One region of the Hydrogenophaga taeniospiralis genome, then DNA from elsewhere that is predicted to be linked to it. Evidence: predicted binding sites of a transcription regulator. Region 1 holds the regulator's gene; each other region holds the start of a gene.
The links. Region 1 encodes sigma-54, which starts transcription at its own class of promoters, with help from an activator protein. Its sites were predicted from a motif close to TGGCANGNAANCTGCTTT; they were not measured.
Positions count from the first base shown of each region.

Region 2: a site for sigma-54 is predicted at 1,905-1,922, ahead of nifE (nitrogenase iron-molybdenum cofactor biosynthesis protein NifE). Genes of this name have one in related genera too.
Region 3: a site for sigma-54 is predicted at 1,594-1,611, ahead of KIH07_RS13570 (DUF2126 domain-containing protein). Genes of this name have one in related genera too.
Region 4: a site for sigma-54 is predicted at 1,397-1,414, ahead of pedF (cytochrome c-550 PedF). Genes of this name have one in related genera too.

Region 1 covers NZ_JAHBAG010000001.1:1,455,821-1,459,203, forward strand. Annotated here, with positions in the region: gene lptA (lipopolysaccharide transport periplasmic protein LptA) at 1-317, shown strand, start outside; gene lptB (LPS export ABC transporter ATP-binding protein) at 350-1,099, shown strand; gene rpoN (RNA polymerase factor sigma-54) at 1,207-2,871, shown strand; gene KIH07_RS07130 (THUMP domain-containing class I SAM-dependent RNA methyltransferase) at 2,884-3,383, shown strand, end outside.
Region 2 covers NZ_JAHBAG010000001.1:2,557,947-2,561,329, forward strand. Annotated here, with positions in the region: gene nifK (nitrogenase molybdenum-iron protein subunit beta) at 1-468, shown strand, start outside; gene KIH07_RS12360 (hypothetical protein) at 713-1,054, shown strand; gene KIH07_RS12365 (hypothetical protein) at 1,210-1,695, shown strand; gene nifE (nitrogenase iron-molybdenum cofactor biosynthesis protein NifE) at 1,955-3,383, shown strand, end outside.
Region 3 covers NZ_JAHBAG010000001.1:2,817,773-2,821,155, forward strand. Annotated here, with positions in the region: gene KIH07_RS13570 (DUF2126 domain-containing protein) at 1-1,515, opposite strand, end outside; gene KIH07_RS13575 (DNA internalization-related competence protein ComEC/Rec2) at 1,659-3,383, shown strand, end outside.
Region 4 covers NZ_JAHBAG010000001.1:4,308,916-4,312,298, forward strand. Annotated here, with positions in the region: gene KIH07_RS20630 (substrate-binding periplasmic protein) at 1-740, opposite strand, end outside; gene pedF (cytochrome c-550 PedF) at 859-1,356, opposite strand; gene KIH07_RS20640 (sigma-54-dependent Fis family transcriptional regulator) at 1,796-3,383, shown strand, end outside.

The sequences.
Region 1 (3,383 bases):
AGGGTGAAGGCGAACACATCGAATACAACAGCCAGGCCGAGACGGTGGTTTTCACCGGCAGCGCCGTGCTGCGCCGCTACCGCGGGACCCTGATCAACGACGAGAGCCTGGGCAACGAGATCACCTACAACAGCCGCACCGAGGTCTTCACCGTCAAGGGCGGTGTGAGCAACCGCACGGCGGCCAATCCCTCGGGCCGGGTGCGCGCCATGCTCACGCCCATCCCCGACGAAGAGAAGGCGCCCGCGAAGCCCGCAGCGCCGGCCGATCCGGCCAAATTGCGCCCCAGCGAACAGCTCAACGAGAAAAACAAGTGACCGCAGCAGGTTTGGGCAGCGTGCCCGCTCCCATGGCCGTGCGCAGTCAACTGGAGGTGCACGGACTGCAGAAGGCCTACGGCAGCCGCAAGGTGGTCAAGAGCGTTTCACTCACGGTGGACAAGGGTGAGGTGGTGGGTCTGCTGGGCCCCAACGGCGCGGGCAAGACCACCTCGTTCTACATGATCGTGGGGCTGTTGCGCGCCGACGGCGGCGAGATCCTGCTGGACGGGCAGCGCATCGAGGCGCTGCCCATTCACCGGCGGGCCCGGCTGGGCCTGGGCTACCTGCCGCAGGAAGCCTCCATCTTTCGCAAGCTCACGGTGGAGCAGAACGTGCGAGCCGTGCTGGAGTTGCAGCGCGACGAGGACGGCAAACCCCTGTCCGCCACCGAGATCACGCACCGGTTGGACGAGCTGCTCAAGGACCTGCGGGTGGACCATCTGCGCGACTCGCCCGCGCCCTCGCTCTCCGGCGGGGAGCGGCGCCGGGTGGAGATTGCCCGCGCGCTGGCCACCCGGCCGCGCTTCATTCTGCTGGACGAACCGTTTGCCGGTATTGATCCGATCGCCGTGATCGAGATCCAGCACATCATTGGCTTCCTGAAATCGCGTGGCATCGGGGTACTGATCACCGACCACAACGTGCGCGAGACCCTGGGTATCTGCGATCACGCCTACATCATCAGCGACGGACAGGTGCTCGCCAGCGGCACCACGGCCGAGATCGTGGAGAACGCCGAAGTGCGCCGGGTGTACCTCGGCGAGCATTTCAGGATGTGATGCATGGGGCGCTTGTGTGTCTCATGCCCGCCGGCCCGACCCGGCTCCCGCACCGCTGCGCGACCCGCGCGCCGGGTCGCTGTCCCTCCGTTTTGCCGGCCTGACGCATGAAACAAGGCCTGTCGCTGCGCGTCTCCCAGCATCTGGCGCTCACGCCCCAGCTGCAGCAGTCGATCCGTCTGCTGCAGCTGTCCACGCTGGAGATGGCGCAGGAGGTCGAGCAGATGCTCGACGAGAACCCGTTTCTGGAGCGCACCGAGGAGCTCGCCGAACGCGAGGCGTTTGGTCTGGAGCAGATCGACGCGCCGGTGAGCGCGGGCGAGCAGATCGCCGAAGCCACGGTGGCGGCTGCCAGCGACCTGGCCCCGGCCGCCGAATTCGACGGCCCGTTGCCGCCTGCGTCGTCCACCGTGTCGCCGGTCGACGGCGGCGAAGGCGGTGAGGGCGAGGCGCTGGAGAGCCGGCTCGATGGCGCCGCGCCGATGGAAGAGAGCTGGGAAGGCGACGGCACGGTCGAGATGGCGCCCGATGACAGCGAGTGGGGCGGCGACGCGCCGCCGCGCAACAACAACTCGTCGGGCGACGACGACGAAACCGCCAGCGCCGCCGACCTCGCGCGCGTGCCCGTCAGCCTGCAGGACCACCTGCACGACCAGGCCCGCTGCCTGCGCCTGAGCGACGAGGACAGCGCCGCGCTGTATTTCCTGATCGAGTCGCTCAACGACGACGGTTACCTCGAAGAGCGCCTGTCCGAGCTGGCTGGCGCCTGGTTGCGGCTCTCGGCCCCGCCGGGCAAGCCGGTCGATCCGCAGGAGCACCTGGAGGAACTCGAAGCGCTCGAACAGCGCCTGGGCGTGGCGCTGCAGCTGCTGCAACACATGGAGCCTTCGGGTGTGGGCGCGCGCGACCTGGGCGAATGCCTGCGCCTGCAGATCCTGGAGCTGCGCAACAGCCCCGAGGCGCGGGCCGCGCTGGCCATCTGCAGCCAGCCGCTGGAGCTCATGGCCAAGCGCGACATCAAGCGCCTGTGCAACCTGTGTGGCCTGGACGACGCCACCGTGCGCGCCGCCCTGGCCTTGATCGCCCGGCTCGAACCCAAGCCCGGGCGCCGCTTCGTCGATGTCGAGCGCAACGTGGTCGTGCCCGACGTCATCGTCACCCGCGCCGGGCGCGGCTTCAAGGTCCAGCTCAACGCCGAGGTCATGCCGCGCCTGCGCGTGCACGACGTGTACGCCAATGCCATGCGGCAGAACCGGGGCGGACGCGACAACGGCGGCGAAGCCGGCCACGCCGCCATGCAGCAGCGGCTGCAGGAAGCCCGCTGGTTCATCAAGAACATCCAGCAGCGCTTCGACACCATCCTGCGCGTCTCCAGCGCCATCGTCGAGCGCCAGCGCAACTTCTTCATGCACGGCGAACTCGCCATGCGCCCGCTGGTGCTGCGCGAGATCGCCGACGAACTCGGCCTGCACGAGTCCACCATCAGCCGCGTGACCACCGCCAAATACATGGCCACGCCCTTCGGCACCTACGAACTGAAGTATTTCTTCGGCTCCAGCCTGGGCACCGAAACCGGCGGCAACGCATCGAGCACTGCGGTGCGCGCGCTGCTCAAGCAATTCATCGCCTCCGAAGAGCCGGGCAAGCCGCTGTCGGACAACCAGCTCTCCGACCTGCTGCGCGAGCAGGGCATCGAGTGCGCGCGCCGCACCGTGGCCAAGTACCGTGAGGCCTTGCGCATCGCGCCAGCGAACCTGCGCAAAGCGCTCTGAACACCCCCTGCCGTGAACCAACTCCAACTCTTTCTTCCCTGCGCCGCCGGCGTCGAGGACTTCCTCGCCGCCGAGGTGCAGCGCATCACCAACGAGCCGCTGGCTTTCAAGGCGCGTGGCGGCGTGGGGGTGCGGGCATCGTGGCGCGACGCCATGCGCCTGAACCTGCACAGCCGCCTGACGCAGCGCGTGCTGGTGCAGCTCTGGCACGGCGAGTACCGCAACGAGAACGACCTGTACAACGCCGCGGGCGACGTGGCCTGGGAAATCTGGTTCACCCCGGCGCAGACCATCAAGGTCGAGATCACCGCGCAGCACAGCCCGCTGACCTCGCTCAACTTTGCCGCGCTCAAGATCAAGGACGCCATCTGCGACCGCTTCCGTGCCAAGCGCGGCGAGCGCCCCAGCGTGGACACCACCTGGCCCGACGTGCGCATCTACGCCCACCTCACCACCGACAGCGTCACGCTCTACATCGACACCTCGGGTGAGCCGCTGTTCAAGCGCGGCTG
Region 2 (3,383 bases), 1.1 Mb from region 1:
CTGCACGGCAAGCGCTATGCGCTGTATGGCGACCCGGACCAGCTGCTGGGCTACACGCAGTTCCTGCTGGAGCTCGGCGCCGAGCCGGCCCACGTGCTGGCCACCAACGGCACCGAAACCTGGGCCGCCAAGGTGCAAGCCCTGTTCGACGCCTCGCCCTACGGCGCGGGCTGCAAGGTCTACCCCAAGCGCGATCTGTGGCACCTGCGTTCGCTGCTGTTCACCGAGCCGGTGGATTTCCTGATCGGCAACACCTACGGCAAGTACCTGGAGCGCGACACCAAGACGCCGCTGGTGCGCATGGTGTTCCCGATCTTCGATCGCCACCACTACCACCGTTTCCCCACCTGGGGCTACGAAGGCGGCATGCGCGTGCTGGTCACCCTGCTCGACGAGTTCTTCGAGACGCTGGACGCGAACACCATCGTGGCGGGTAAGACGGACTACAGCTACGACATTATTCGGTGACCCCCCTGCGCCGCCTTCGGCGTCACCCCCCGGGGGGCGCCGCTGGCGGCCGGGCTAAACCCGTTCCGCGGCGGCAAGGATGTGGATCCCCCCCGCGCCGCGCTGTGCGCGTCACCCCCCAGGGGGCACCGCTGGCAGCCCGGCAAAGCCGGTTCTGCGGCGGCCTGGGTGGGGCGCGGGGTTCCTTCCTATCTTTTCGAGGTGCTTTATGGCCAATGCGACGTTCAGTTCCTCACCTGTGCTTGTGGACTCGACAACCCGTCCGGCGCTGGACGTGGTCCACGTCAAGACCACCTTGGACGGTCGCAAGGTCGAGGTGATCGATGGCTGGGTCTGTCTGGGCGGCGTGCGGGAAACCGACAGCCTGATCCCGCTGGATGAACACCCGAACCGCCAGGCCATCGCGCAGGCGGTGCCCGGGGCCTCGCATGTGGCGGGGCGCCTGCCGCTGACGCTGGCCGAGGCCGCCGTGGCGCAGGGCGCGCTGTCGGCCGCGCAACGCCACTTCGACGCCAGCCCCGCCGGCATCACGCAGCGCATCCGCAAGGCCGTGTGGACCAAGACGGCCGCCGATGGTGTGGAGTGAAGCCCCCCCTGCCGCGCTTCGCGCGACCCCCCAGGGGCGGCACTGGCCGTCCGGCGGTACCCTGGGTTGGTCCGCTTCATGCCCATGGGTGGCGCTCCGGCGGCATGGGCAACTGAAGTGGCGTTGAACTTCGACCACGGCCATCGGAGAAGACCATGATCTATGTGGTGGAAGTGCCCGAACACGCCGCGCCGCGCGCCTGGTTCGCCTACGACGCGGCGGACTTCGCTCGCAAGGTCGCGGCCGGCGACCCGCTGGAACCCTGGGAGATCCACGACCAGCTGACCGCGCGGCGCCTGCTCGAAGACCTCGGCCACGCCGAGGTGGATGCACTGGCGCGCGAGCGCTACCCGGCCATCTGCGCGCTGGGCGACAGCCACGGCTGGGACATCGCTCTGTACCGGGCCGACCACCTGCTCGGAGCCGGCGTGCTGAGCGCCGAGCCCGTGAGCGAGACCGCCGCCCACGAAGCCGCGCTGGCCGCGCGCGGCGGGTTCACCTGCATCTACCACGGCGACCGCGACGCCATCGGCGCGTTCGAAGGCGCCGACCCGCGCATCGCTGGCCAGGCGCACTGGCACGCGCGGCGTGCGCTCTACGAGCAGTTGGTGGCGCTGGAAGTGCTGGCCGACGACAACTGACGCAGCGCTGTCGGGCCGTCTGCGTTTTCCGCCCTGCACCCCCCGACAGCGGGCGCGCATCCGCAAGCATCTCTTCAGCGTTCTCTCGGGCTCGGAGCCCCTCGCCCGATGTCGGAAAACCGCCGTCGCAATCCCTCCAAAACCGCCACAGCAAAAGCGCTTGAACCGCCTGGGACGGCAGAACGGGCCTTCACACGGCGTTTTTCGGCTGGCACCCAAATTGCAACGAGGACCACAACCCACTTCTCTGGAGTCCGCCATGTCTGTATCGCTCAAGGCCAAGATCGCCGAAGTGTTCGAAGAGCCCGGTTGCGACAAGAACCAGGGCAAGAGTGAGAAGGAGCGCAAGAAGGGTTGCACCAAGCAGCTCTCGCCTGGCGCGGCGGCCGGTGGCTGCGCGTTCGACGGCGCCAAGATCGCGCTGCAGCCGGTGGTGGACGTGGCGCACCTGGTGCATGGCCCGATCGCCTGCGAGGGCAACTCGTGGGACAACCGGCACAGCGCGTCGTCGGGCTCGCAGCTCTACCGCAGCGGCTTCACCACCGACATCAGCGAACTCGACGTGATCTACGGTGGCGAGAAGCGCCTGTTCAAGTCCATCCGCGAGATCATTGAAAAGTACGACCCGCCCGCGGTGTTCGTCTACCAGACCTGCGTTACGGCGCTGGTGGGCGACGACATCGAGGCGGTGTGCCAGCGCGCCAGCGCGAAGTTCGGCAAGCCGGTGATCCCGGTCAACGCGCCGGGTTTCGCCGGCCCGAAAAACCTGGGCAACAAGCTGGGGGCCGAAGCGCTGCTTGATTACGTGATCGGCACGCGCGAGCCGGCGTTCACCACGCCGTACGACATCAACATCATTGGCGAATACAACCTGGTGGGTGAACTCTGGCAGGTCAAACCGCTGCTCGACGCTCTGGGCATCCGCATCCTCTCGTGCATCTCGGGCGACGGCCGCTACAACGAGATCGCCAGCGCCCACCGCGCCAAGGTGAACATGATGGTGTGCTCCAAGTCGATGATCAACATCGCGACCAAGATGGAGCAGCGCTGGGGCATTCCGTACTTCGAGGGTTCGTTCTACGGCATCGGCGACATGAGCGAGACCCTGCGCCAGATCGCCAGCCTGCTGGTGAAGCAAGGCGCGCCCGACGATCTGATCGATCGCACCGAGCGCCTGATCGAGGTGGAGGAGGCGCGCGCCTGGAAGCGCATCGCCGGGTACCGGAAGCGCCTGCAGGGCAAGCGCGTGCTGCTGATCACGGGCGGGGTGAAGTCCTGGTCGGTGGTGGCGGCGCTGCAGGAGGGCGGCATGGAGATCGTCGGCACCAGCGTCAAGAAGAGCACGAAAGAAGACAAGGAAAAGATCAAGGAGATCATGGGCGAGGGCGCCGACGCCCACATGATCGACGACATGACGCCGCGCGAGATGTACGCCATGTTGCGCGACGCCAAGGCCGACATCATGTTGTCGGGCGGGCGCTCGCAGTTCGTCGCGCTCAAGGCGCGCATGCCCTGGCTGGACATCAACCAGGAGCGCCACCACCCCTATGGCGGCTACGAGGGCATGGTGGAGCTGGTGGCCGAGATCGACCGCGCCATCTTCAACCCGGTGTGGCAGCAGGTGCGCATCCCCGCGCCCTGGGGCGACGACGGTGAGAGCCTGGGCGCGGTGACGCCCACGGCCTCCA
Region 3 (3,383 bases), 1.4 Mb from region 1:
GCCGTGGCCATTGGCCATCAGCGGCAGCACGAAGCCCACGGTGGCGTCCAGTCCCTGGGTGAACACGCGGCGCAGGCGCGCACGCTCCAGCTCGTCGTCGAGCTTGGCGTCGAAAGGGTCCACGTTCACCGGCAGGCGGCGTTCGCGCCAGAGGTAGTACCAGGTGTCCTCGTAGCCGGGGGTGATGTACTGCGTGGACAGGCCGAGCTGGCGAGCCAGTGCCTGCGTGAAGCGGCGCGCATCGTCGGCGTCGTATGTCGCGGCGTCGCGTTCGTCGGCCAGCAGGGCCGGGTTGTTCCAGCAGGGCTCGCCGTCGGCGCGCCAGAACACCGAAAGCGCCCAGCGCGGCAGCTGTTCGCCCGGGTACCACTTGCCCTGGCCCATGTGCACGAAGCCGCCCGCGCCGTAGTGCTCGCGCAGCCGGCCCAGCAGCTCGGTGGCGTAGCCGCGTTTGGTGGGGCCGAGCGCGTCGGTGTTCCATTCGGCGGCGTCGCGGTCGGCCGTGGCCACGTAGGTGGGTTCACCGCCCATGGTCAGGCGCACGTCGTGTTTCTCCAGGTCGGCGTCCACCTTCTGGCCCAGCGCCACCACACCGGCCCACTGTTCTTCGGTGTAGGGCTTGGTCACGCGCGGTGATTCGTAGACGCGCGTCACGCCCATGTGGTGCTCGAACTCGACCTCGCACTTGTCCATGGCGCCTTCGACCGGCGCGGCGCTCGAGGGCTGCGGCGTGCAGGCCAGCGGAATGTGGCCTTCACCGGCCAGCAGGCCCGAGGTCGGGTCCAGGCCGATCCAGCCGGCGCCGGGCAGGAACACCTCGCACCAGGCGTGCAGGTCGGTGAAGTCTTTCTCAGGGCCGCTGGGGCCGTCGATGGCTTTCACGTCCGGGGTCAGCTGGATCAGATAGCCCGAGACGAAGCGCGCGGCCAGGCCGAGGTGGCGCAGCATCTGCACCAGCAGCCAGCCGGTGTCGCGGCAGGAGCCGCTCTTGAGCTTGAGCGTTTCTTCGGGTGTCTGCACGCCCGGCTCCATGCGGATGGTGTACGAGATGTCGCGCTGGAGCATCTGGTTGATGTCCACCAGGAAGTCGATGGTGCGGCGCTTCTTCACGTCCACCCGGGCCAGGTAGGCCTTGAGCTCTTCGGTCAGCGGCGCTGTGGCGAGGTAGGGCGCGAGTTCCTGCTGTTGCGAGGCGTCGTAGCTGAACGGGAATTCCTCGGCGCGCGGCTCCAGGAAAAAGTCGAACGGGTTGTGCACCGCCATTTCCACCACCAGGTCGATCGTGACCTTGAACTCGGTGGTGGGCTCGGGAAACACCAGGCGCGCCTGGTAGTTGGCGAACGGGTCCTGCTGCCAGTTGATGAAGTGGCCCGCCGGTTCGATCTTCTGCGAGTACGACAGCACCTTGGTGCGGCTGTGCGGCGCCGGGCGCAGACGCACCACCTGGGGACCGAGTTTGACCAGGCGGTCGTACCGATAATGGGTGATGTGGCTCAGGGCAACATGAATGGCCATGCTGGTGTCTTTCAACAGGGGGGTGAGAAAACAATGGATTCGCAGGCCAGGCATTGGTACGCGCGGCTGGCAGGCATGCTAGCAAGTCTTGCGCCAAATGGTGATGACAACCCTGCCGTTCGCAGTGGGCCGGGGTGCGACCAATGAGCCTGCGGCGCAGCGCCCAGGCCGGGCTGCCGGCCGGTGTGGCGGGCGTGGCCCTGCAGTTGCAGCAGGCTGGCCTGTGGCCCTGGGGTGGGTACCTCGGTGCCTTGTGCGTGGGCCTGCTGCTGGTGGGCTGGTTGTGGTGGCGCTTGCTGTCCGGGTGCGCCGTGCTAGGGCGGGGACGGGTCGGCGCGGCGCTGGGCCTGGTGGTGGTGATCACCGCGGGCCTGCTGACCGGCTTTGGCCTGACCGGCGTGCGCGCGGTCCACTTCGCGGCCGGGGCGCTGCAGCCCGGCCTGCAGGGCCTGGACATCGAGGTGACCGGCCGCGTGGCCTCGCTGCCGCAGCGCACTTCGCTGGGCGAACGCTTCGAATTGGCGGTGGAGACGGCCACGCGCAACGGACACCCGGTGCCGCTGCCCGGCCTGTTGCATCTGAGCTGGTTCCGCGGCGCCGGGCCCGGCGTGGCGCCGGCAGCGGCCGAACGCCCCGGCCCCAATCTGTTCGCTGGCGAGCGCTGGCGCTTCACGGTGCGCCTGCGCAGCCCGCACGGCGACGCCAACCCCCATGGTTTTGACCGCGAACGCTGGCTGTGGGAGCAGGGCGTGGGCGCCACCGGCTATGTGCGTGACGGCCCACGCGATCCACGGCCACAGCGGCTGGGCCGCACCCGCTGGCACCCGGTGGAGGCGGCACGCCAGTGGGTCAGCGAGCGCATCGAGCAGCGCGTGGACGATGGGCGCAGCGCCGGCGTGCTCGCCGCCCTGGTGGTGGGCGAGCAGAGCGCCATCGAGCGCGCCGACTGGGACCTGTACCGCAGCACCGGGGTGGCCCACCTGATGAGCATCTCCGGCCTGCACGTGACCATGTTCGCCTGGCTGGCCACGGCGCTCATCGGTGGCCTGTGGCGGCGGCTGGCCCGGGTCTGGCCTGGCGCGCTGCTGGCCGTTCCCACGCCGCTGGCGGCGGGCCTGGGCGGGGTGGCGCTGGCGGCGGCCTACGCACTGTTCTCTGGCTGGGGCGTGCCCTCGCAGCGCACTGTGGTCATGCTGGCCGTGGTGGTCGGCCTGCGGCTCTCGGGCCGGCACTGGCCCTGGCCCGCGGTGTGGCTGCTGGCCATGGTGGCGGTGCTGCTGCTTGACCCCTGGGCCTTGCTGCAGCCGGGCTTCTGGCTCAGCTTCGTGGCGGTGGGCATCTTGTTTGCCACCGACCCGGGCCGGCGCACCGCCCGCCAGGCTGCAGACGACGGGGCGCGCCCGCAGCGTGCGCTGCGCGCGGGCGGGGCCCTGTTGCGCGAGCAGGCGGTGGTGACGGTGGCGCTCGCGCCCTTGTCGCTGCTGCTGTTTGGCCAGTTCTCGGTGGTCGGCCTGCTGGCCAACCTGCTGGCCATTCCCTGGGTCACGCTGGTGATCACGCCACTGGCGATGTTGGGCGTGGCGCTGTCGCCGTTGTGGGACGCGGCGGCGCTGGCGGTGCAATGGCTGGGCGTGGGGCTGCAGTGGCTGGCCCAGTGGCCCTGGGCTTCGATCCACCGCGCGATACCGCCGGCGCCGCTGGCGCTCGCGGCCGTGCTGGGCGGTGCCCTGCTGGTGTTGCGCCTGCCCTGGGCGCTGCGCGGCGCCGGCCTGCTGCTGGTGTGGCCCGCGCTGCTGTGGACACCAGCGCGTCCGGCGCCGGGCCAGTTTGAGCTGCTGGCGCTGGACGTGGGGCAGGGCAGCGCGGTG
Region 4 (3,383 bases), 2.9 Mb from region 1:
CCGTTGTTGAAGTTGATCTTGCTGATGCGGAACTGTCCCGCGCTGTCCGGGTGGCGCGACAGCACCGATTCGGCCTGCGCCCGCGTCACGAAGGCCGCCGCCACTTTGCCGTCCACCGCGGCCTGGACCGCCTCGGTGCCGGTGTTGTGGATCGAGACCTGCGTGCGCAGCAGCCCCCCGCCATAACCCATGAGCACGCTGGCCGCGCCCGCGCCGCGCTCGGCCGCCAGCGGCAGGCCCTTGAGGTCTTCGGGGGCCGCCGCGCTGGGCAGGCGCCGCGTGTCGTGCACCAGCACCAGCGACTGCCGCATGTACGGCTCCAGGATCCGCACCTGGGGGTTCTTCTGCGCCAGGTATTTGTCGGCGGGCACCTGCAGCATCACGTCGGCCGGGCCGTAGCCCAGGTAGTGCCCCTTCCAGACCATGTTGCGCAGGTCGTCGCCCATGTTCTCGCCGGCATCGAAGGGCAGCAGCGAGAGCTTGAGGCCCAGTTGCCGGGCCAGCGCCTCGGCCAGGGCCACGTCCAGCCCTTTCATGTCGGTCACGGCACCGTCGGAAAACGGCGCGTTGTCCTTGTACACCGCGACCTTGAGCGCGCCGCTGGCGCGGATGCGGGCCAGGTCGCTGAGCTCGGTCTGTGCCTGCGCGGGCGACACCGCGGCCAGCAGGGGCAGCAGCGCGCCGCCCAGCACCTGCCGGCGGTTGAGCGCCGAGGCGGCGGGGGTTGAGGTGTTTCGCATGGTGTCTGTCTCCGGTGGGTGGAAGGCTCGGTCTGTGCCGGCTCGGCGTTCGACATGGAAAGGCGTGGGTCCGGGCGGTTGAGCCCGGACGAGACGGGCGGACTCAACCGACAGGCGCTCAGGGCTCGCGACGGGTTTCAATGTAGGTGCGGATCGACCAGATGGCTTCCTGTGACAGCGTACCTTCGAACGGGGGCATGTAGACGCGGCCGTCGCGCACGCGCCCGCGCCGCACGGTGGAGAGGAAGTAGTCGTCCATCTCCTTGAAGCAGGTGGCTTTCTTCTCGGCGTCGGCGAAGCCGGTGCAGTCGCTGTCGAGCTTGCGCAGGTCGGGCGAGATGCCGCCCGAGATGGCTTCGAGCCCGTGGCAGCGGGCGCAGTTCTGGTTGTAGGCCGAGGTGCCGATGCGCAGCGCTTCACCGCGGGCCGGGTTCTGTTCGTTGTAGGGGTTGGCGTCGAGCCACTTGGCGCCGAGCTGGGGCAGTGTGCTGGTGTCCACGGCCTGGGGCGTCACGTCGCCGTGGGCCATCACGGCGGCGGTCACGAGGGCGCTGGCGGCCAGGGCGACGACGCGCAGTGCGCCACGCGCGGCAGGGGGGAAGGAAAGGAATTTCATGGGGCTTGTCTCCGGTTGTCAGGGTGATTCAAGCTTGTGGGTAGCAAATAGCAGGCCACCAACGCCATCGCCCCCGAATGCCCCGCCGGGGCTTGTGTTCGCCCTACAAGGCCCTGCCTCGCAAAGTGTTCCAAATTGAATCAGTTGCGCCGTGAGGGACAGGCCGCGTGACACAACGGCGGAGCCGTTTCCCGGCTTTCCGGGCGAAGGCGCCCCCCGGGGGCGGTGGCGGGTTACTTGCTATGTCCCTGTTGGAGACAACAGGCACGCGCAGTATCACACCGGGAATACCAGTGTTGCTTCGCGGGACATAACTGATGAGAATCACATGAGCCAAGACCCACAGAAGACCGAAGAGAACGCACCCCGGGAGGCATCGCAAGATCCGCGATGGCCGATGGACTACTGGGGGGGACTTCCCTCGGACCCAGGAGACGACATGAGTGCCGCCATGTACACGCGCCCCATCGGGAGAGGCGCCGAGCCTGCGCCGCCCGCCGCCTCAGCCGAGGCGGGGCCGGACCCGATCGTGCAGTCGCACCAGCGGTCCCAGGCGTATGGCATCACCGCCAACACCGAGCCCGACTTCTCAAGCCCGGGCCGCGTGGCGCTGACCGAGGCCCTGGACGAAAACCGTTTTCTGTTCCAGCACGCCGCGCCCGTCATGGAGACGCTGTACGACCAGATCGTCAACACCCACAGCATGGTGCTGCTGACCTCGGCCAAGGGCATGGTGCTGCACTCGCTGGGCGACACCGACTTCCTGGAAAAAGCCTCGCGCGTGGCACTCACGCCGGGCATGGACTGGTCGGAGCAGACCAAGGGCACCAACGCCATCGGCACCGCGCTCACCGAGGAAGAAGCGCTCACGGTGCACGGCAACCAGCACTACCTGAACGCCAACAAGTTCCTCACCTGTTCGGCCGCGCCCATCTTCGACCCCTACGGCCAGGTGATCGGCGCGCTCGACGTCACGGGCGACCACCGCAGCTTTCACCAGCACACGCTGGCGCTGGTGCGCATGTCGGCGCAGATGATCGAGAACCACATGTTCGCCGACATCTTCCCCAAGGCGATCCGCATCCACTTCCACACGCGCTCCGAATTCCTCGGCACCCTGGTCGAGGGCATCGCGGTGTTTTCGCCCGAGGGGCGCTTCATCTCGGCCAACCGCAGCGCGCAGTTCCAGATCGGGCTGCCCTTCGCCGCGCTCAAGGCCCACACCTTTTCCTCGCTGTTCGGCCTGCCGATCTCGGCGCTGTTCGAGCTGTTCAGCGGCGCCATGCCCAACCCGAAACAGCTGTGTCTGCACAACGGGGTGTCGGTGTGGTGCCGCGCCAAGATCAAGCAGGCCAACCCCTGGTCCTCGGCCAAGCCCATGGGGCAGGACCAGGAGCCCGCTGCCGAGGCCCAGGCCGGCGCGCCCGCCGCACCGTTCAAAACCAGCGTGAAGAAAATGCAGTTCTCCACCCTGCACTACCTGGACACGGGCGACCCCCAGGTGTCCAACGTGATCCACAAGCTGCGCATGGTCTCGGGCAAGGACATCCCGGTCATGATCCTGGGCGAGACCGGCACCGGCAAGGACCTGCTGGCCCAGGCCATCCACGGCGACTCGCCGCGTTCGGCGCAGCCCTTCGTGTCGGTGAACTGCGCCTCCATCCCCGAAACGCTGATCGAGTCCGAGCTCTTCGGCTACGAAGAAGGCGCGTTCACCGGTGCGCGCAAGAAGGGCTCCATCGGCAAGATCCTGCAGGCGCATGGCGGCACGCTGTTCCTCGACGAGATCGGCGACATGCCCAAACACCTGCAGGCGCGGTTGCTGCGCGTGCTGCAGGAGCGCCGGGTCAGCCCGCTGGGCGCGGGCAAGGAAGTGGACGTGGACGTGGCCGTGGTCTGCGCCACCCACAAGAACATCAAGGACATGATCGCGCGCGGCGACTTCCGCGAAGACCTCTACTACCGCCTCAACGGTCTGGTGGTGCGGCTGCCGGCGCTGCGCGAACGCACGGACTTCGAACTCGTGG